DNA from 2 places in the Paenarthrobacter sp. E2MeOHC11 genome. Region 1 is predicted to be linked to the other one. Evidence: predicted binding sites of a transcription regulator. Region 1 holds the regulator's gene; the other holds the start of a gene.

The links. The regulator HrcA, encoded in region 1, represses chaperone genes, less so after heat shock. The targets are predictions, from matches to a motif close to TTNGCACTCGNNNNNNNCGAGTGCNAA.
Region 2: the regulator HrcA is predicted to act here: its motif matches at 1,928-1,954, upstream of groES (co-chaperone GroES).

The regions. Positions count from the first base shown of each region.
Region 1 is NZ_CP196673.1:4,447,445-4,456,845, reverse strand. It holds gene ACSSVG_RS20655 (PhoH family protein) at 1-1,067, opposite strand, end outside; gene ACSSVG_RS20650 (GerMN domain-containing protein) at 1,494-2,366, shown strand; gene ACSSVG_RS20645 (16S rRNA (uracil(1498)-N(3))-methyltransferase) at 2,389-3,156, opposite strand; gene dnaJ (molecular chaperone DnaJ) at 3,159-4,286, opposite strand; gene hrcA (heat-inducible transcriptional repressor HrcA) at 4,337-5,344, opposite strand; gene ACSSVG_RS20630 (DUF3097 domain-containing protein) at 5,539-6,390, shown strand; gene ACSSVG_RS20625 (DUF4870 domain-containing protein) at 6,512-6,925, shown strand; gene hemW (radical SAM family heme chaperone HemW) at 6,957-8,186, opposite strand; gene lepA (translation elongation factor 4) at 8,187-9,401, opposite strand, start outside.
Region 2 is NZ_CP196673.1:3,688,301-3,699,414, forward strand. It holds gene ACSSVG_RS17170 (shikimate 5-dehydrogenase) at 1-237, shown strand, start outside; gene ACSSVG_RS17175 (THUMP-like domain-containing protein) at 244-1,473, opposite strand; gene ACSSVG_RS17180 (hypothetical protein) at 1,541-1,903, shown strand; gene groES (co-chaperone GroES) at 2,096-2,392, shown strand; gene groL (chaperonin GroEL) at 2,477-4,090, shown strand; gene ACSSVG_RS17195 (response regulator transcription factor) at 4,251-5,885, shown strand; gene ACSSVG_RS17200 (flavin-containing monooxygenase) at 6,026-7,174, shown strand; gene ACSSVG_RS17205 (DUF389 domain-containing protein) at 7,069-8,064, opposite strand; gene ACSSVG_RS17210 (acyltransferase family protein) at 8,291-10,351, shown strand; gene ACSSVG_RS17215 (acyltransferase family protein) at 10,348-11,114, shown strand, end outside.

The sequences.
Region 1 (9,401 bases):
CGTTTGTACTGTGTGCCGGCGGCGTCGGTGCGGTGCGCGTCATCCCATGTGCTGTAAGCGGAGACGATATCTGCGACCAGGCGGTGCCGTACCACGTCAGCCGCCTCAAGAATGGAAAAGTTGACGTCATCGATACCGTTGAGGATTTCGCGGACAATCCGCAGGCCCGACGTAGCACCCAGCGGAAGGTCGATCTGGGTGACGTCCCCGGTGACCACCATTTTGGAGCCGAACCCAAGACGCGTCAGGAACATCTTCATTTGTTCCGGAGTGGTGTTCTGGGCTTCATCGAGAATGATGAAGGCATCGTTCAGAGTTCGTCCGCGCATGTAGGCCAAAGGAGCCACCTCGATGGTCCCTGCAGCCATCAGCCGCGGAATGGACTCCGGATCCATCATGTCGTGCAAGGCATCGTAAAGCGGGCGAAGATAGGGATCGATCTTGTCGCTCAACGTGCCGGGCAGGAACCCCAGCCGCTCCCCCGCTTCCACGGCAGGCCGCGTCAGGATAATCCGGCTGACCTCCTTCATCTGGAGCGCCTGGACAGCCTTGGCCATGGCCAAGTACGTCTTACCCGTACCAGCTGGACCGATACCGAAAATCACGGTGTTTGCGTCGATGGCATCCACGTAGTTCTTCTGGTTCAGCGTCTTGGGCCGGATGGTCTTGCCCCTGCTGGAAAGTATGTTGTGCGTCAGGACATCAGCAGGATTCTGCACGGACTGGGTCCTCAACAAGGAGACGAGCTGCTGAAGGACGTCCGGGGTGACCACGGTTCCCTTTGCCACGAGACCACGGACTTCTTCGAGAAGTCTCATGATCCGGGGGATGACGGTGGAAGGTCCCGTCATGGAGAGCTCGTTGCCGCGGACATGGAAATTGACGTCCTGGAACTGTTCCTCGATGTACCGCAGGGCTTCGTCGTGGCTGCCCAGCGAGTGAACCATCTGGTCGGAGTTATCGAACGTGACAACTTCCGTGCGCGTGCCCGGTAAGGTGTGCGGGAACTCGTTGGGCGGCTGGTTGCCGTTTCCGGTCCTGAGCCGCCCGTTCAAAGATTCACTCATAGTGCTGGCCGTCAGGCCTGTTCTCCTCCGGTTGGTCGTAATAACGCCATCGATTCGACATCAGCGGTGGACTTTCAGCGACCGCATTGATGCCGGAATGTCTCCAATCCTACGCCAGCCCGGCCTGCGATGAACCTCAGCAGGCGGCCACGTTCCGGCGCGCATCGTGATTGCCGACTTTTTGTCTCAACTCTGCATCAAGCCGGTATCAATCACGTTTCAGTTGGCGCAGGTCCACGGAATCCCGGCCGCCCGCCGTCGGCAATGTGCCAAGCTGGCATAGCGGGTGGAACCACAACCCCGCACCCCAGCCGCTCCATGGCTCCCAAATAAATGCAGGGACAGGACAGGAAACCCATCAAGAAGTCAGCCAACAACGCTCCGGGCGTGCACAAGCGGACCAAGTCCGCTATCGCCGTGCCTGTGATGCTTGCTGCCCTCTTGCTGACTGGGTGCATTGCCAACGGCGAGAGCACCCAGGCCACATCCAGTCCGCCGCCTTTGACCATGCAGGATGCCCCGGCCAGCAACGCCCCGTTGGAGACTACCCAGGCCTCAACCAAGATCCCGGTCTATTGGATTGGGCGCAGCAAGGAAGAGGTCTACCTCTACCGCGAGTTCAGGGATATCTCCGGCGACGGAAACCCCGTGACCACGGCGCTGCGGATCATGATGGCGGAAAAGCCACTGGACCATGACTTCTTCACGCCATGGCAGGAACCGGCCAGCCTGGCCACGTCCATTTCAGGCAAGAACGTGATTACCGTCGACATTTCCCGCGACGCATTCAATTCGAACCTGGACGCCGGTATGGCGCAGCGGGCCATACAGCAGCTGGTGTATACGGCGACAGCAGCGGCTTCGTCCTCGGGCCTCATCAATTCCGGACAGCAGATCCAGGTGGTCATCCTGGTTGACGGACACAAGGATTACATGGCGTTCGGGCAAATCCAGTTGGGTCAGCCCATGGCCCGCGATGCCTCCCTGGTGGCGCCTCTGTGGATCATCGATCCACAGGAAGACACCTCGATGCCCACAGGCTTGGTCAAGTTCAATGGGCGGAGCACCGACAGCTCCAAACCCATCGCGTGGCAGGTCCTGCAGGACAACGGCAAGGGCGAGAAGACAAGTCTGCTGACGGGTCAAACGAAAGCCACGGGCGAACCCGGACAGTACGGCCTCTTCACGTTCGGCGCCACACTCAAGGCCGGTCAGTACGAGGTACGTGTCTCGCAGGTCGACGATGCTGGAAACACGATCGCGACAAGCACTGACACCCGGTTGTTCAGGGTCGGATAGCTCCTCAGGGTAGCCCGGCCGGCTACCAGCGACCCAGAATGTCGCTCGCAAGAACGACGGCGGCAGGTCCCGCCGTCGACGATCGCAGAACGTGATGACCCAACAGCGCCGTAACGGCCCCGGCGTCACTGAGCCGCGTTACTTCGCGGGGCGAGATTCCACCCTCCGGTCCTACGATCAGAAGTACTTCCCGGAACGTCCCGGTGTCCGGTCCACCCTGCAACACCTCGAGGACAGTCCTCAACGGGTTTTTGGCGTCCTCGTGCAGGATGATGGCCAGGTCGGCGGCGGCGACTGCTTTGGCCAAGGCTCCGGTATCCACGATTGTCCGCACGTCCGGAATCCATGCCCGCCGTGCTTGCTTGGCCGCGGCGGCTACCACAGACTGCCACTTCCCATGGGCTTTGGCGGCGCGGTCGCCCTTCCAGCGCACGATTGATCGCTCTGACTGCCACGGAATCACTGCGTCGATACCCAGCTCGGTGGCCGTCTCGATGGCAAGTTCATCGCGGTCACCCTTGGCCAAGGCTTGGACGAGCACCAAGCGGACGTCGGGCTGGTCCTCGAAGACAACATCGGAAGCAGTGACGGTCAGGCCGGCGGGCCCGGCGTCGGCGACCGTGCCGGTCAGCCGTGTGCCGGAACCGTCGGCAATGTCAACGGGCTCCCCCACTGCCAGTCTCTTGACCGTGACGGCGTGCCGTGCTTCAGGCCCCTCCAGCACGAACGTGCCACCGGGACTTACATCGCCAAGACTCCCGGCCGGGGTGAAGAAAACGGGGTTGCTCACCGCTACAGGTTACCGAGCTTGTCACGCAGCTTTGCGAACATGCCGCCACTGGCCACGAGTTTGCCTTCGGTGAACTGCTCCCCGCGAAGCTTGGCGAGCTGCTGCAACAATTCTTCCTGGGCGGGATCAAGCTTGCTCGGCGTTTCAACATGGAGGTGCACCTTGAGGTCTCCCCTGCCGTAACCGCGCAGGTGGGTGACGCCAAGGCCGCGGAGCGTGATGACCTCGCCCGACTGGGTTCCGGCCTTCACATCAATGTCCTGTGCGCCATCGAACGTTTCCAGTTGCAGCTCAGTGCCCAGTGCAGCGGCTGTCATGGGCACGCTGAGGGTGGCGTGGAGGTCGTCGCCTTCGCGCATGAACATGGAATCGTTGTTGACCCGGATCTCCACGTACAGGTCGCCGGAGGGGCCGCCTGCGGGTCCTGCTTCGCCTTGGCCGGACAACTGGATACGCGTACCGGTCGCAACACCGGCGGGCACCTTGATGGTCAGGGAACGGCGGCTGCGGATGCGGCCCTGGCCGTTGCACTCGTTGCAGGGATCCTTGATGACCGTGCCGAAACCCTCACAAGATCCGCAAGGGGCCGTGGTCATGACCTGGCCAAGGATGGATCGGACGGCGCGCTGGACCTGGCCGCTGCCGCCACAAATGTCGCAACGTTCCGGATGGGTTCCCGGGCGGCAGCAGCTGCCGTCGCACGTAGGGCAGGTGACGGCAGTGTCTACTTCGAGCTTCTTGTTAACACCAAATACGGCGTCCTTGAGGTCAATACGGACACTGATGAGGGCGTCTTGTCCGCGACGAACGCGGGAAGCCGGTCCACCGTGGCCGCCGCCGCCACCAAAGAAGGTGTCGAAGATGTCCTGGAACGCGAAGCCCTGGCCGGAGTAGCCACCGCCGAAGCCGTTGTCCGTTCCGTTCTCATTGCCGGTGGCATCGTAGACGCGACGCTTCTGGGGGTCCGACAGAACCTCGTAAGCATGGGTCACGGCCTTGAACTGCTCCGCGACATCCTCACCCGGATTTACGTCCGGGTGGAGTTTCCGCGCCAACTTGCGGTACGCCTTTTTGATCTCTTCCCCGGTGGCTTCCGGCGAGACTCCCAAAACGTCATAGTGGCTGCTCAAAGTCGGTATCTCTTCCTTGTCGTACTGCGGATGTTTCCTCGGGCCTGCGTTCAGCCGCCGAGAATGCGTGAAAGGTAGCGGGCCACGGCCCGAACTGCTGCCATGGTGGTTGGATAATCCATGCGGGTTGGACCGAGGATTCCCACTTTGGCACCCGAGCCGTAGCCAGTGGCCACCACCGAAGCTTCGGCCAAGCCGTCATAGGGGTTCTCCCGGCCGATGCTCACCGTGACGCCGCGGGGGTCGTCCCCCATGTCGGACAACAACCGGAGCATGACCACTTGTTCCTCAAGGGCTTCCAGCACGGGTCCGATACTCAACGGGAAGTCCACGTTGGACCGGGCAAGATTGGCTGTGCCGGCCATGAGGATGCGCTCTTCGCGGCTGTTGTCGCTCAGTGCCTGCAGTCCGTGCGCCAGTGTTTGAGCCAGGCCACGGAGTTCCGGCGGGCACAGGGCAACCACTGAGGGAAGTACTTGCGGCAACAGGGCCAGTTGCGTCCCTGCAATGCTGCCGAGGAATCGTGACCTCAGAAGCATCAAAGCGTCATCGCCCACGTCCGAGCCTGCCTCGATGACCTTCTGGCCAACGCTCCCGGTATCCGCAATCAGGACGACGAGCACTTGCTTGGGAGCCAGGAGGACGAACTCCACGTGCCGCACCAGCGCCCGGTTTGAGTGTGGATATTGCACGACGGCGACCTGGTTGGTCAGCTGCGACAGGAGCCGCACGGTGCGCTCCAGGATGTCGTCGACGTCGTCGGGCCCTTCAAGCAGCGAATGGATCGCGCGGCGTTCCGCCGCGGACAGCGGCTTGACCTGGGAGATGCGGTCCACGAACAGGCGGTAGCCCTTATCAGTGGGAATGCGTCCGGCGCTGGTGTGGGGTGCCGCAATGAGGCCTTCTTCTTCAAGAACAGCCATGTCGTTCCGGATGGTGGCACTTGAAACACCGAGGTGGTGTCGCTCCACGAGGGCCTTCGATCCGACAGGCTCCCTGGAATGCACGTAATCTTCAACGATGGCACGCAGTACTTCCAACTTGCGCGGTTCACTCATTACTCCACCTCCTGACGACTGCCATGGTCACTGCGACCGGCCACCGCGGGATCCCATGGGATCACCGCACTTAGCACTCAACATGCCCAAGTGCTAACCAGTCTAGTATGAGCCACCCCGTTGCTAGCATTGAAACTGCCCATGGCCAGCATCAAGCAACCCAGCATAAACCAGTACAAAAAGGTAGGAATTCCTTGGCTTTCGACTCTTGGGGTCCGCAGGACCTAGCAGCTCCAGCCAAACGACAACTCCCCGAGGTAGCCGTCCAGCGCGGGATGGTCCTCGAAGATGTCCAGTCAGGCTGGGTGGGCGAAGTCACTCGGGTTGAAAAAACCGGGGGCATGCACATCGTGTCCCTTGAGGACAGGCGTGGTAAAACGAAGTCCTTCCAACTCGGCTTCGGCTTCCTGCTTGAAGGCCAACCCATCCGGTTGATGCCTCCGGCCCCCCGCCAAGCGACGGCCCCCGCGCAACCGGGACGAACGGCCTCGGGGTCGGTGAAGGTCCAGGGACAACGCGCCCAAGTGGCAAAAGCCAGCCGGATCTGGGTGGAAGGAAAGCACGACGCCGAACTCGTGGAGAAGGTCTGGGGCGACGATCTCCGCGTCGAAGGCATCGTGGTGGAGCCATTGCACGGCGTCGATGACCTCAAATCTTCCATCGCCGCCTTTAATCCGGGCCCTGGCCGCCGCCTAGGCATCCTGGTGGATCACCTCGTGGCCGGATCCAAGGAGTCCCGCATTGCGGCCGAAGCCATGACGGTCCCCGGGGCGCCAGGAAATGTCTTGATTGTCGGCCACCCGTACATCGATGTCTGGCAGGCCATCAGGCCGAAGGTGCTCGGCATCGATGCCTGGCCTTCCGTGCCTCGCGGCATCGACTGGAAGACGGGAATTCTCACCGCCTTCGGGTGGCCTCACGAGACCGCTGAGGACATTGGCCTGGGCTGGCAACGGCTTCTCGGGGCGGTTCGCAGTTACGCCGACCTTGAGGCCTCCCTGCTGGGCCGAGTGGAGGAAGTCATCGATTTCCTCACGGTTCCCTGACACTGGCCCCGAAAGCGGCAGCAACTGACGTGTCTTCGTGGCGCTTGTCCCGGGAAGTCCACGGAGGCCGGTATTCTGGGACAGCAACACCGCAGCATCTTTACAGCAAAGGGAACACACCGTGGCAGAGAACGCTCCTGAAGAACCGGGCAGCGCCGCAGGCCAGCCCCAGTACCATGGCGCGCCTGCAAATGCGCTGCCACTGACCGCCAGCGAGGACCGGCAGTGGGCAACCTTGGCCCATTTTGGCGGCATTTTGGGATGCCTGCCATCTCTCCTGATCTACCTGATCTTCCGCGACCGCGGACCCTTCACGGCACAGGAATCCAAGGAAGCGTTGAACTTCACGCTGCCTCCTACAATCGCCGCAGTTTTGGCGAACATCCTGGTGCTGCTGCCTGTGGTGGGCAACATTTTCGCAGTGATCGCCACCGGCATCTGGGTGGCCCTGACGTGCTTCTCCGTCTCGGCGGGCATCCGGGTCAACCATGGCCAGCCGCACCGTTACAAGCTCAACCTGCGCTGGATCAAGTAGCTTCCCGCCGCCTTCGCCCAACCACTGATTGTTAGTCGGGCAGGATCCTGCGCACTACAGCGTCAGCGAGCAGTCGACCCTTCAACGTAAGGATCAACCGGCCCTTGAAGGCCTGCACCGGATCCACAAGTTCATCGGCAATGAGCCCAGCCATCGCGTGGCGACCAATCGCGTCCAACGCATCTACGGCCAACCCGGTACCCAGCCTTGCTTCAAGCATGACGCGCTCGACTTCCCGTGTGTCGGAGTCCAAGGTCTCCCGTCCTGCTGCCGGCGAGCTTCCTGCAGCCAACCGTCCGGCATAAGCAGTGGGGTGCTTGACGTTCCACCAGCGGACGCCTCCCACGTGGGAGTGCGCTCCTGGACCGATGCCCCACCAGTCGTCCCCGCGCCAGTAGGCCAGATTGTGCCGGCAGGCTTGGTCCGGCGTCCTGGACCAGTTACTGACCTCGTACCAGCTCAAACCGGCTTCAGAGATCATTTTGTCGGCCAGTTCGTACTTAGCGGCGTGATCGTCGTCGTCGATGCCCGGCACTTCGCCACGCCGGATTTGGGCAGCAAGTTTGGTGCCGTCTTCCACTATCAACGCGTAGGCACTGATGTGGTCAGGTTCGTAAGACAGAGCCGTCTCAAGCGACAACCGCCAGTCCTCCATGGACTCCCCCGGCGTACCGTAGATCAGGTCGAGGCTGACGGCGAGCCCGGCCTCTCGCGCCCACTGCACAACGAGCGGCACACGACTGGGAGTATGGGTGCGATCCAGCACCTTCAGGACATGCGGCACAGCTGACTGCATGCCGAACGAGACCCTCGTGAAACCGGCCTCGGCCAGTACCCTCAGGGATTCGGGAGTCACCGAATCGGGATTGGCTTCAGTGGTTACTTCAGCACCGGGCTCAAGCCCCCAGTGCCCGACGGCGGCACGCAGGATCCGTGCCAAGTCTTCCGCGGGCAGGAGTGTCGGAGTGCCGCCACCGAAGAAGACTGTGCTCATGCGCCGTTGAGGCAGCCCCGAGGCGTCAAGGGCCACAGCCGCAAAGTCGAGCTCGGACACTGCGGTGGTGGCGTAGGCATCCTGGGAAGCACCGCCTCCCAGCTCGGTGGCTGTATAGGTGTTGAAGTCACAGTAGCCACAACGAACGGCACAAAAAGGGATATGGACGTAGAGCCCAAACTTGCGGTGCTCGACGCCAGCCAACACCTGCGGAGGCAGTATGCCGTCCGCAGGTGCCGGATCGCCCAAAGGTAGGACGCTGGGCATCTACTTCTTGGCCTTGTCCTTGGACTCGTCAGTGGTCAGGGCTGCGATGAATGCCTCCTGGGGCACCTCGACGCGACCCACCATCTTCATGCGCTTCTTGCCTTCCTTCTGCTTCTCCAGCAGTTTGCGCTTACGGGTGATGTCACCGCCGTAGCACTTGGCAAGAACGTCCTTGCGGATGGCCCGGATGCTTTCGCGGGCAATAATGCGGGACCCGATGGCAGCCTGGATGGGCACCTCGAACTGCTGCCTCGGAATCAGCTCGCGAAGCTTCCCGGTCATCATCACACCGTAGGCGTAGGCCTTATCCCGGTGCGTGATGGCGCTGAAAGCGTCCACTTGCTCACCCTGCAGCAGGATGTCGACCTTAACGAGGTCGGCGACCTGTTCGCCGTCGGCCTTCCAGTCAAGCGAGGCGTAGCCACGCGTCTTGGACTTCAGGAGGTCGAAGAAGTCAAAGACGATCTCGGCCAGCGGGATCCAGTAGCGGAGCTCGACGCGGTCCTCGGACAAGTAGTCCATGCCGCGCATCTGGCCGCGGCGGCTTTGGCAGAGTTCCATGATGGACCCAACGAACTCGTTGGGCGCGAGGATGGTTGCCGAAACCATTGGCTCACGGACTTCGGAGATTTTGCCTGTGGGGTATTCGCTGGGGTTGGTGACGTGGATGACCTTCTTGTCCTCGAGGGTCACCTCATACTCCACGTTGGGAGCGGTGGAGATGAGGTCGAGGTTGTACTCACGCTCCAAGCGCTCACGCGTGATCTCGAGGTGAAGCAAACCAAGGAAGCCAACGCGGAAGCCGAAGCCGAGTGCTGCAGACGTCTCGGGTTCGTAAACCAACGCAGCGTCGTTGAGCATCAGCTTTTCAAGAGCATCGCGCAGGACCGGGTAATCCGTGCCGTCAAGGGGGTAGAGACCAGAGAAGACCATCGGCTTGGCGTCTGCGTAGCCGCTGAGTGACTCCGATGCCGGCTTGGCCAGGTTGGTGACAGTATCGCCAACCTTGGACTGGCGTACATCCTTAACGCCGGTGATCAGGTAGCCCACCTCGCCGACGCCCAGGCCCTTGGATGGCGTGGGCTCCGGGGAACTGACACCAATTTCAAGGAGCTCGTGCGTTGCCCTGGTGGACATCATCTGGATGCGTTCGCGCGGGTGGAGCATGCCGTCCACCACGCGCACATAAGTGACGACGCCGCGGTAGGTGTCGTA
Region 2 (11,114 bases), 760 kb from region 1:
GGTGAGACCGCACAGTCCTTCGACGACGCTGCGATTGCCGCTGCCCAGGCAGTGTTCGACGTCGTTGCGCTGCCCTCGGAGACTCCGCTCATCACTGCGGCCCGGAACGCCGGCAAGAAGGTGATCACCGGGGCCGAGGTCATCGCCATCCAGGCAGAAGAACAGTTCGTGTTGTACACAGGCGTGCGCCCCAGTGCTGCCCAGGTCCGCGAAGCTTCGGAGTTCTCGCGCCGCTGACCCGGGCTAGACCGAGACCGGCTCCACCACAACAGCCACTCTCTCCTCGCCGATCCTGGTGAGGACCAGGGTGGCTGTTTTCGCGTCCTTGCCCTTGGATGGCTTGGCGGGGAGCAACTGCTTCCGTAGCTCCTCCGGGGTCACTGCCGTGCCGCGCTTCTTGATGTCCAGCACGGTGATGCCATTGTTTTTCACCCAGGCTTTGAGGGCCTTGACGTTGTAGGGCATCACTTCGAGCACCTTGTAGGCGCGGGCAAATGGAGTGTCATGCAGTTCGGGTGCGCAGATGTAGGCGATGTGCTCATCCACCAGGTGCCCGCCGAGCCGCTCAGCGACGTCGGCCACCAGGCCTGCGCGGATCACCGCACCATCGGGCTCGTACAAGAAGCCTTCAACGGGCCCGACGGCGGCTACCGGACCGCCGTCGAAATCCTCGCCGCTGGTGATTTCGGCTGCGCCCTGGCTGCCAATGACCAGGGCGGCCCGACGCACGCCTGGGCGGGCCACTGCGTTGAACCACAAGGTGACTTCGGTGACGTCGCCGCCCACCGAGACCCACTGGGCTTCGCAGCCCGATGGCACGGAGTCGTGGGGGATGCCCGGACCCATTTTGACGCCGATGGCGCGGCCGGTGGCCGCCAGGCGCTCCACGAACGACAGCGGCGGGGAGAACGCCTCCGGGTCCCAGATCCGCTTTGTCCCCGATGTGGAGGTGGTGCGCCGGGCTGGATCCAGCCACACGCCGTCGATCCCGTCCAGTTCCACGGACGTGGCATCGGAGTGCACCACGGTGGCGTGTGGGAAAGGCATGAGGTTGATGGTGGCGCACGCAGCTGTGGTTTCATCCATTTCCACGGCCGTGACTGCAATGTCCATGGAGGCCATCGCCATCGAGTCGGCACCGAGCCCGCATCCAAGGTCTGCCACGTGGGTGATGCCGGCCTTGGCGAAACGTTCGGCGTGCCGGGCAGCGACGTTCAACCGGGTGGCCTGTTCCAAGCCGGCCTGGGTGAACAGCATCTGGCGCGCGAACTCGCCAAACTTGGCTTCCGCACGGGTCCTCAACCGTGATTGGGTCAGGACCGCCGCCACGAGTTCAGGGGAGTGGCCTGCCTTCCGGAGATCGGCGTTGACGCTGAATGCCTCGGACTCCCGGTAAGGCCCCAAGGAGGCAAGAAGTTCCCATCCTTCGGTGGTCAGCAAGGGTGCGATCTGTTCCTGCGGTGCGTGCGGCATGGGATCAAGCCTAACGGCGCGGCACTTGACAACGTGACTTGCGAATCAGCCAGATAGGGTTGTTTTCATGGACGACAACGCAGCCCCGCAACCCTCCACCATCACAAAGTTTGCCCGACCCGCCCTCATCGCGGGGGCCGTGATCGCGGTGGTTTGCATCGGCCTGCTGATCATTATCTTCGCGCTGGATTCGTTTAATGCGGCCACGTATTCGGTGGCCGGGAAAAGCGTCAACGACGCCACCGACGAGGCACGCGACATCCGCGAGCTCTACAGCGGCGCCCGGACCGGTGGCATTATCACCCTGGTGATTGCCGGCGTCGTCGCTGTTGCTTCTGCCGTGCTGCTGTACCTGAACCGCGGCAATGCACCGCTTGATGAGGACGATGACGGCGAAGACTACGATCTGGACGACCTCACCGGCCGTTGATGGACGTTCACCCATGACGAAATGCTGGCACTCACCTTGACCGAGTGCTAACCACTTACATAGAGTCTTGTTAGCACTCTCCCCCGGAGGGTGCTAATCACGCCAAGCGTCTTCCGGCACCGCGACGACGGTTGTACGCTCCGGCACCCTAGTTCTTAGTCCATGAATCAGCTCATGAAAAGGAGAGTCCGAGTGTCGGTCTCGATTAAGCCTCTTGAGGATCGTATTGTTGTTCGCCCGCTCGAAGCAGAGCAGACCACGGCTTCCGGCCTGGTAATTCCGGACTCCGCACAGGAGAAGCCGCAGGAAGGCGAAGTTGTTGCAATCGGCCCCGGCCGTTTCGATGACAACGGCAACCGCGTACCGGTTGACGTAGCTGTTGGCGACGTCGTCATCTACTCCAAGTACGGCGGAACCGAAGTCAAGACCGGCGGCAACGAGTACCTCGTTCTGTCCGCCCGCGACGTCCTTGCGATCGTCGTAAAGTAACTTCCCGGAGCCCCGCACCGCCGCCGAGTTGGAATCATTCCGACCGTCAGCGGTGCGGGTTTTCTGTCTTGAAAGGACACAACCATGGCAAAGCAGCTTGCTTTTAACGATGCTGCCCGCCGGTCTCTTGAGGCCGGTATCGACAAGCTCGCCAACACTGTCAAGGTGACGCTTGGCCCGCGCGGCCGCAACGTCGTGCTGGACAAGAAGTGGGGCGCTCCCACGATCACCAACGACGGCGTCACCATCGCCCGCGAAGTTGAGCTTGACGACCCCTACGAGAACCTTGGCGCCCAGCTGGCCAAGGAAGTAGCCACCAAGACCAACGATGTCGCCGGCGACGGCACCACCACAGCCACCGTGCTTGCCCAGGCCCTGGTCAAGGAAGGCCTGCGCAACGTTGCTGCCGGCGCCGCTCCGGGCGAGATCAAGCGCGGCATCGAGGTTTCCGTTGAAGCCATCGCCGCCCGCCTCCTGGAGAACGCCCGCGAAGTCGAAGGCACCCAGGTTGCCAGCGTTGCAGCCATCTCCGCGCAGAGCGACGAGGTCGGCGAGCTCCTCGCCGAAGCGTTCGGCAAGGTTGGCAAGGACGGTGTCATCACCATTGAAGAGTCCTCCACCACGCAGACCGAGCTGGTTCTGACCGAAGGCATGCAGTTCGACAAGGGCTACCTGTCCCCGTACTTCGTCACCGACGCAGAGCGCCAGGAAGCCGTCCTCGAAGACGCCCTCATCCTGATCAACCAGGGCAAAATCTCCTCGCTGCAGGACTTCCTGCCGCTTCTGGAGAAGGCCCTGCAGGCCAACAAGCCGCTCTTCATCATTGCTGAAGACATCGAAGGCGAAGCCCTTTCCACGCTGATCGTCAACCGCATCCGCGGCACGCTCAATGTTGTTGCCGTCAAGGCTCCGGGCTTCGGCGACCGCCGCAAGGCCATGCTCCAGGACATCGCCACGCTTACGGGCGCCCAGGTTGTTTCCCCGGACCTCGGCCTGACACTGGACACCGTTGGCCTCGAAGTACTCGGTACCGCGCGCCGCATCACGGTAACCAAGGACAACACCACCATCGTGGACGGAGCCGGTACGGCCCAGGACGTCGCCGACCGCGTAGCACAGCTGCGTGCTGAGCTCACCCGGACGGACTCCGACTGGGACAAGGAAAAGCTGCAGGAACGCCTGGCCAAGCTGGCCGGCGGCATCGGCGTGATCAAGGTAGGCGCAGCCACCGAGGTTGAGCTGAAGGAAAAGAAGCACCGCATCGAGGACGCTGTTTCCTCCACGCGCGCAGCCCTCGAAGAAGGCATCGTCTCCGGCGGCGGTTCCGCCCTCATCCACGCCCTCAAGGCACTGGACGAGTCCCCGGCCGTCAAGGCACTGGAAGGTGACGCAGCAGCAGCTGTGGGCATCGTCCGCCGCGCCCTGATCCAGCCGCTGCGTTGGATCGCCCAGAACGCCGGCTTCGACGGCTTCGTGGTTGTTGCCAAGGTTTCCGAGCTGGAAGCCAACCACGGTTTCAACGCCAAGTCCGGCGAGTACGAGGACCTGATCGCCGCTGGCGTGATCGACCCCGTCAAGGTCACACGTTCCGCTCTCCGCAACGCCGCTTCCATCGCTGCCTTGGTTCTCACCACCGAGACCCTGGTTGTCGAGAAGCCGGCTGAGGAAGAAGACGCACACGCAGGCCACAGCCACTAGCAGCCTGTCCAAGGAACCCCGGTCACGTTGGTGACCGGGGTTTTTTGTCGTCACCTGCGGCGCGGCGACGCTATTGTCGGCGTTCGACGGCGGCGGTAACCTGACGCTAAACGCTGCGGCTTGGGTACCAACCGGGCCGCCACCACCCGCAGGGTGAGCCATGACAGCTCCGGATACAGACTTGGACCTGGGACGCTCGGCATACTCCGAACGCCGCTGGAGTGATGCCCTTGATTGCCTTGTCCGCGCGGACGCCGAAGGCGGACTGCCTCCCCAGGACATTGAGCTGGTTGCTTCGGTGGCCATGCTGCTCGGACTGAACACGGAGAGTGTGCAGTATCTGACCCGGGCGCACGACGAATACCTGACCATGGGTGACGCGAACAGTGCAGCGCGATGCGCCGCTTGGTTGGTCATGTTCCTCATGGACATGGGCGAGCAGGCACTCGGACAAGGATGGTTGGCCCGCGCGAAGCATTTGCTTGAGGGCCTGGCCGGCCCCAGTTCCGCGGAAGGCTACCTCCTCATTCCTGCCGGACTGGGTTTGCTGAGGGCGGGCGACCCTGAAGCCGGGCACGGTGTGTTCGGCAGGGCATTGGAGATTGGCACCCTCCTCCATGACCGCGATCTCCAAGCGATGGGAATGCTCGGAGTGGGCACCTCACGGGTTTCACTTGGACGCATGGATGAGGGGCTGGAACTCCTTGACGAGGTCATGGTGTCGGTGACTTCCGGAGAAGTCTCTCCCATACCTGCGGGAATCATCTACTGCGCCGTTCTGGGAAGTTGCCGCCTGGCCCAGGACGTCCACAGGGCCCAGGAGTGGACGGCCGCACTGGAACGGTGGTGCGGCGAACGTCCGGACATGGTGATGTTCAGTGGCCAGTGCCAGGCAAACCGTGCAGAGTTGCTCATCCTCCATGGTGCCTGGGACGAAGCCCTGTCCGTTGCACGGGCGGCCGAGGGGCGGATCAGGAAGGGTGACCCGGATGCCACCTTCGGCAGCTGGTACCAGCAGGGCGAAGTTCTTCGTCTGACGGGGTGGTTGGACGACGCAGGTCGTGCCTATGCAAAGGCTGCAGAGACAGGCTTCGAACCCGTCCCGGGAATCGCGTACCTCCACCTGGTCCAGCACAAAACGGCACAGGCGAAAAACACCATGCGCCGGGCGTTGTCCGGCGCGGATCCGGCCAACCGTCGCCGGCTGCTCCCCGCCGTCGTGGACATCGAGCTTGCCGCAGGAGACGTGGCCGCCGCAAGGGCCGCCTCAGATGAGTTGTCTGCACCGTTGCACAGTGAAAGCCGGCCCTTGGAGTTGGCGTTTGCTTCCCTGGCCTCAGCCCATGTGCTGCTTGCCGAGGGCGATCCCGCGGGCTCGCTTCAAGCATCGAGGAGGGCTTGGCGGATTTGGTACAGCTTGGAAGCCCCCTATCAGGCTGCACGATGCCGGGTCCTTGCCGGCCGGGCGTGCGCAGCATTGGGCGATGTGGACTCCGCGGCCATGGAGTACGAGGCGGCCACAGCTGAATTCGCTGATCTGGGGGCAACCCCGGCAGCGGCCGAAGTCTTGGAACTTGCCGGTCACAAACCCAAGGACCCGTCCTCACTGACGGTGCGGGAAGTGGAAGTCCTGCGGCTCGTCGCCGGTGGCCTGGCGAACAAAGCGATTGCACGCGAGCTGTATCTCAGCGAGAAAACCGTGGCCCGGCACCTGAGCAATATCTTTTCCAAGCTCGCTGTGCCGTCCAGGGCGGCTGCCACCAGCTACGCCTTTGAGCACGGCCTGATTCGCTGAATTTCCCTCAGTTGGTGGGTAGGAATACCCATGCCCCGGCTCCTGGTATGCGCAATTCGGCCGACGCGGTGGCGGAGTCCGCAGCAATATCTTGGCTGTATCAGCACCCAGGCAGCACCACAGATGGAAGGGGAACAGCCATGGAAGCGCATCAGGACACAGAAATGGACACCGTGATCGTGGGAGGTGGCCAGGCCGGGCTCGCGCTCGGGTTCTGGCTGGCCCGGGAAGGGCGGGACTTCCTGATCCTGGATCAATACAAGAGGCCGGGGGAGGCCTGGCGGCAGCGGTGGGACTCCCTCAAACTCTTCACACCCGCCAAGTATGACGGCCTTCCGGGCAGTCCATTCCCCGGCGACCGCCTGGCTTTCCCAACCAAGGATCAGTTGGCCGATTACTTGGAGGACTATGTACGCCGCTTCGACCTACCCTTCGTTCCAAGCACCCGTGTGGACGAAATCGTAGCCGACGGCGATGTTTTCGCAGTCCGGGCAGGGGACCGCACCTGGCACGCCCGCAACGTGGTGATTGCCACGGGCGGACACCGTATTCCGAAGCAGCCACCCTTCGCGGGAGAGCTGGATCAAGCGATTGTCCAGCTGCATTCACAGGACTACAAGAACCCGGGTCAACTGCAGGCTGGAACTGTGCTGGTGGTCGGCCTGGGAAACTCCGGGGCGGAGATCGCGTTTGAGCTCGGGCGATCCCATCACACTGTGCTTGCCGGCAAGCCCAGTGGCGAGATGCCGATGCGCCACGGCCGGACAGCGGCGCGTTTTGCCTTGCCGGTCGTCAAATTCCTTGGTGTCCATGTCCTCACGCTCAACACGCCCATCGGACGAAAGGCAGCTCCGGGTTTTAAGAGCATGGCTGCCCCGCTGATCAGGACAAAGACCAAGGACCTGGCGGCCGCCGGAGTCCAGCTTGGCCCCAGATTGGAGGGGGTTTCACACGGTTTGCCGGTCTTGGATGATGGGACACGGGTCGAGGCCGCAAACGTTATCTGGTGCACGGGCTATCACGAGGATTACTCGTGGGTGAAGCTGCCGGTGTTCGACGATCGAGGTGAGCCGAGGCAGACCAGGGGAGTGGCCAACGACGTTCCAGGCGTGTACTTCATCGGCCAGGAGTTCCTGTTCGCTGCCGCGTCGGCAACACTTCCCGGAGTTGCCCGCGATGCCCGCTACCTGGCCCGCCGGTTGGCGAAGGAGCGTCGGCCCATGTCAGCGCGTCGTCCTGAGGCGGATGGTCGCCGGGCCAGGGAGACCCGCTTGCCGACGAGCCGGTAGAACAGCAACACAGCAGCTGCAGCTGACACGATTCCTACCAGGTTGAGTGCCAGCTGCATGGCTGATCCTGCCGCTTTGCTGTATTCACCCAGCACCAGGGCGACGGCAACATAGCCGGCAGCCGGAACAGTAGTGACGGAAATGAAGACACCCACCAGCGCTGAGGATCGATGCGTGATCATGGAGAGCATTCCCGCCCCGCCCGCGAGTGCAGCCACTATCAGCGAGTATGGGCCCGGATGGTAAATGAACTCGACGGCGGATCCGCGCTCGAGCGTGTCGTCCGGAAACAACCCAAGGGGTACGGACAACCATGCGGCAATTGCGGTGACCACCATGGACAGGGGAAAGCCAACAGCAAGGGCGAGCAGCGAGGCCCGTACCAATCGCCACTTCCGTTCCACCAGTCCCACCGCCAACGCGGCAAGGGGTCCAAACTCCGGCCCAACCACCATGGCACCCACAATTGCGATCGTTGAATCGGTCACAATTCCGATCGCTGCCAACTGTGTAGCAATCACCAGGAATGCCAGGAAGCTCCACGTCAGTTTTGAGTCCTCGCCCGTTTGCCTGGAAACCTCGTCCCAAATGACGGCGTCTGCCGATTCGCCGGGCGCTGCCTTCTCGGCGTCGTCGGCGCGCTTGGACAAGACCAAGTCGGGTGACGAGACGGAGATTGAGCCCAGGTCCGGAACCTTGAGGGCATGAAGCCGCCCGATCAGCCCTTCCGCGGATTCCCGGGCGATCTGGACGGTGATCACGTCGCCGGGCGGTACCACGGACGCGCCTTTGTGAAGTGCCACCTCCGCGGCGCCGGTTTGACCTGAGCAGCATTCAAGCACGGCCTCGGACAAGTCCGCAGGCACGCAGAGGCGCAGTTGCACGATCATGGATGTCCTTCCTTCGACCCGGCTCCAGCGTAGTTCCGCATGGTGTGGTTTGCGGTGATCCGGGCACAGGCCACGCACAGGCAGGGCTGGGAAAATCCATAGGCTGACCTGAGCTAATTAAGCCTCGGAAGCCGGTCCAGAAGGCTGTCCCGACTGGGTTGGGGCCGCCAATCCGCGTATGATTGATGCTTTGTGCCACAGCTTTGAGGAACTGCCTAACGTGACTATGCCAACGATCCCAGCCCCTGCCCGTGCCGGCAGGCGGCCTTCCGGACCCGTTGCAAAGTCGAAGTTCCGCCCCGAAATCCAGGGCCTTCGGTCCCTCGCCGTCCTCATGGTGGTGAGCTACCACATCTGGATTGGCCGGGTTTCCGGAGGCGTGGACGTCTTCCTCCTTATCTCAGCGTTCCTCATGACGCTGCAGTTCACCGGACGCTACAAGCAGGGCCGCCCCATGGACCTCTTGCGGCACTGGCTGCACCTGTTCCGGCGGCTGCTTCCCGCCGTCGTCGTGGTCCTCTTGAGTACGCTCGCGGCGACCTTCGCCTTCCTCCCACCAACACGCTGGGTGGAGGTGGTCCACCAGGCGTGGGCCGCACTGTTCTACTTCGAAAACTGGCTCCTCCAAGGCCTGGCGGTCAATTACTACGCAACCGACCACAGCCTCGCCAGTCCTCTGCAGCACTTCTGGTCCCTGTCCATCCAAGGCCAGGTTTTCATCTTATGGCCCGTCATTTTCGCCACCGTTGCGCTTATTTGCCGCAGGTTCAGCCTGCGGTACCGGGCCACTCTCGCTTACGTTTTCGCGATCATTTTCGTCATATCCCTCACGTACTCAGTGATCTTTACTGCCAGCAACCAGGCTGTGGCCTACTTCGACACCTTTGCGCGGCTCTGGGAGTTCGCCCTCGGTACCTTGCTTGCACTGATCATCCCGGGCTTGAACTTCGCGAAGCCCGTGCGAGTGGTCATGGGGTGGATCGGTGTGGTTGCGATGCTCACGTGTGGGATCCTGCTCCAGGTGCAGACGGCGTTCCCCGGATTCGTTGCGCTGTGGCCCACGCTCGCGGCAGTCGCCGTCATTGCCGCCGGCCAGACCGGGAGCCGCTTCGGCGTGGACAGGATCCTGAGTTCAAAGTTCCTGGTTCGGTTGGGCGACAACTCCTATGCCCTCTATCTGTGGCACTGGCCCATTTTGGTGATCGCCCTGGCCTGGAGCGGCAAGGACCACGCAGGCTGGTTGTCGGGAACCGCCATCATCGCGCTGGCGCTCACGTTGGCTTTCCTAACCACCAAGTATGTGGAGAAGCCGTTCCGTGAATGGAAATGGCCCGAGGTCAAGCGCCGCCGCTCTGCCATCGCCATCGCCGCCTGCCTTGCCGTGGCGTGCGCGCCGCTCTTGGGGTTCCAGTACAAGCAGGACCTGGACCTCAAAGCGGCCCAGGCGCAGGCTTTCAATGACAACCCTGGCGCCCACGCACTCGTCCCCGGATACGTTGACCTGGTCAGCGACGGTGCGAAGACCCTTCCCACGGCTGAGCAATTGCCGGAGGACTGGGCAACTCTCGCAGGACCGTGCGAGGGCGGGTCGAAACCGGACGAAAAGATGCTGCAGGATAAATGCCAGCAGAACGCCGTGGCGGACGACGACGCCGTCAAGGACATCCTGGTGCTGGGCGACTCGCACTCGCAGCAATGGTTGGCCGCACTTGGCCCCCTTGCCGAGGCCGAACACTGGAAGGTAACCGCCCTCTTGCTGGGCGGATGCCATTTCATGCCGGACAACCCCGACGCCGAGGACGGCTGCAACGACTTCAACGCCGCCGCCTTCAAGTACGCCGCGGCCCAAGCGCCGGACGCTGTTTTCATGGTGGGAACCATGGCATCGCCGTCATCGCCCGATGAGCAGTTGGTGTACGGCTTTGAGCAGACGGTCACCAACTTCAACGACCTCGGCATTGAGGTTGTGGCTATCCGTGACAACCCGCGGTACGACTACAACGTCACCGAATGTGCCTTGTCCAAGGGCGTGGACAGCGCTGACTGCAAGTCTGACCAGCCCGACGTCCTCGCCACGGAAAGCCCGTTCGCTGCCGTGCAGGGGAGCTTTGGCAGCGCCGCGTTCCTGGACATGACCGACCTGCTGTGCGATGGCATCACGTGTCCGAGCGTGGTGGGCAACATGTTCGTGTACTTGGATGACAACCACCTGTCCAGGACATATGTGACCAGCATGGCCGAGATGTTTGAAGAAAGGTGGTTTGCCGCGACCGGGTGGCAGCGATGATGAACACTCAAGCTACCGAAACGGCACCCGCCGTCGGACAGAAACGCACGACGTCGAAAGCCGGCTTCCGTCCGGAGGTCCAAGGACTGCGCGCACTGGCTGTTCTGATGGTGGCGACCTACCATATTTGGCTTGGCCGGGTCTCCGGCGGTGTGGACGTCTTTCTGCTGATCTCGGCATTCCTGCTGACGTTGTCGTTCACGCGCAAACTGGAAAGCCATAAGCCCTTACGGCTCCTGCGGCACTGGCTCCACGTCTTCAAGCGGCTGCTGCCCGCCGTCGTCGTGGTCCTGTTGGGTGTCCTGACGGCCACCTGGGCCTTCATCCCCCAGAGCCGCTGGCCGGATGTCCTCGCTGAGGCGTGGGCGTCGCTGTTGTACCGGCAGAACTGGCAGTTGGCTGACACGGCCGTGGACTACTACGCCCAGGATCATTCGGGTGCCAGCCCGCTCCAGCATTTCTGGTCCCTGTCCGTCCAAGGCCAGGTGTTCATTCTGTGGCCGCTGGTCTTCGCCGCCGTTGCTTTGTTGCAGCCGCAGTTGGCCAGGCTTTTCCCGGGCCGGAAGGCTGTTGCCCACCGGGCATTGCTGTTCTTGGCGTTCGGGGCAGTGTTCGTGGCCTCGCTTGCTTTCTCCATCGAGCAGACCGCCAACAACCAGGAGTACGCCTACTTCGATACCCGCGCACGTCTGTGGGAATTCGCCCTGGGCTCTTTGCTGGCGCTGGCCCTGCCTTACCTGAAGCCTGGACGCCGGCTCCGCGT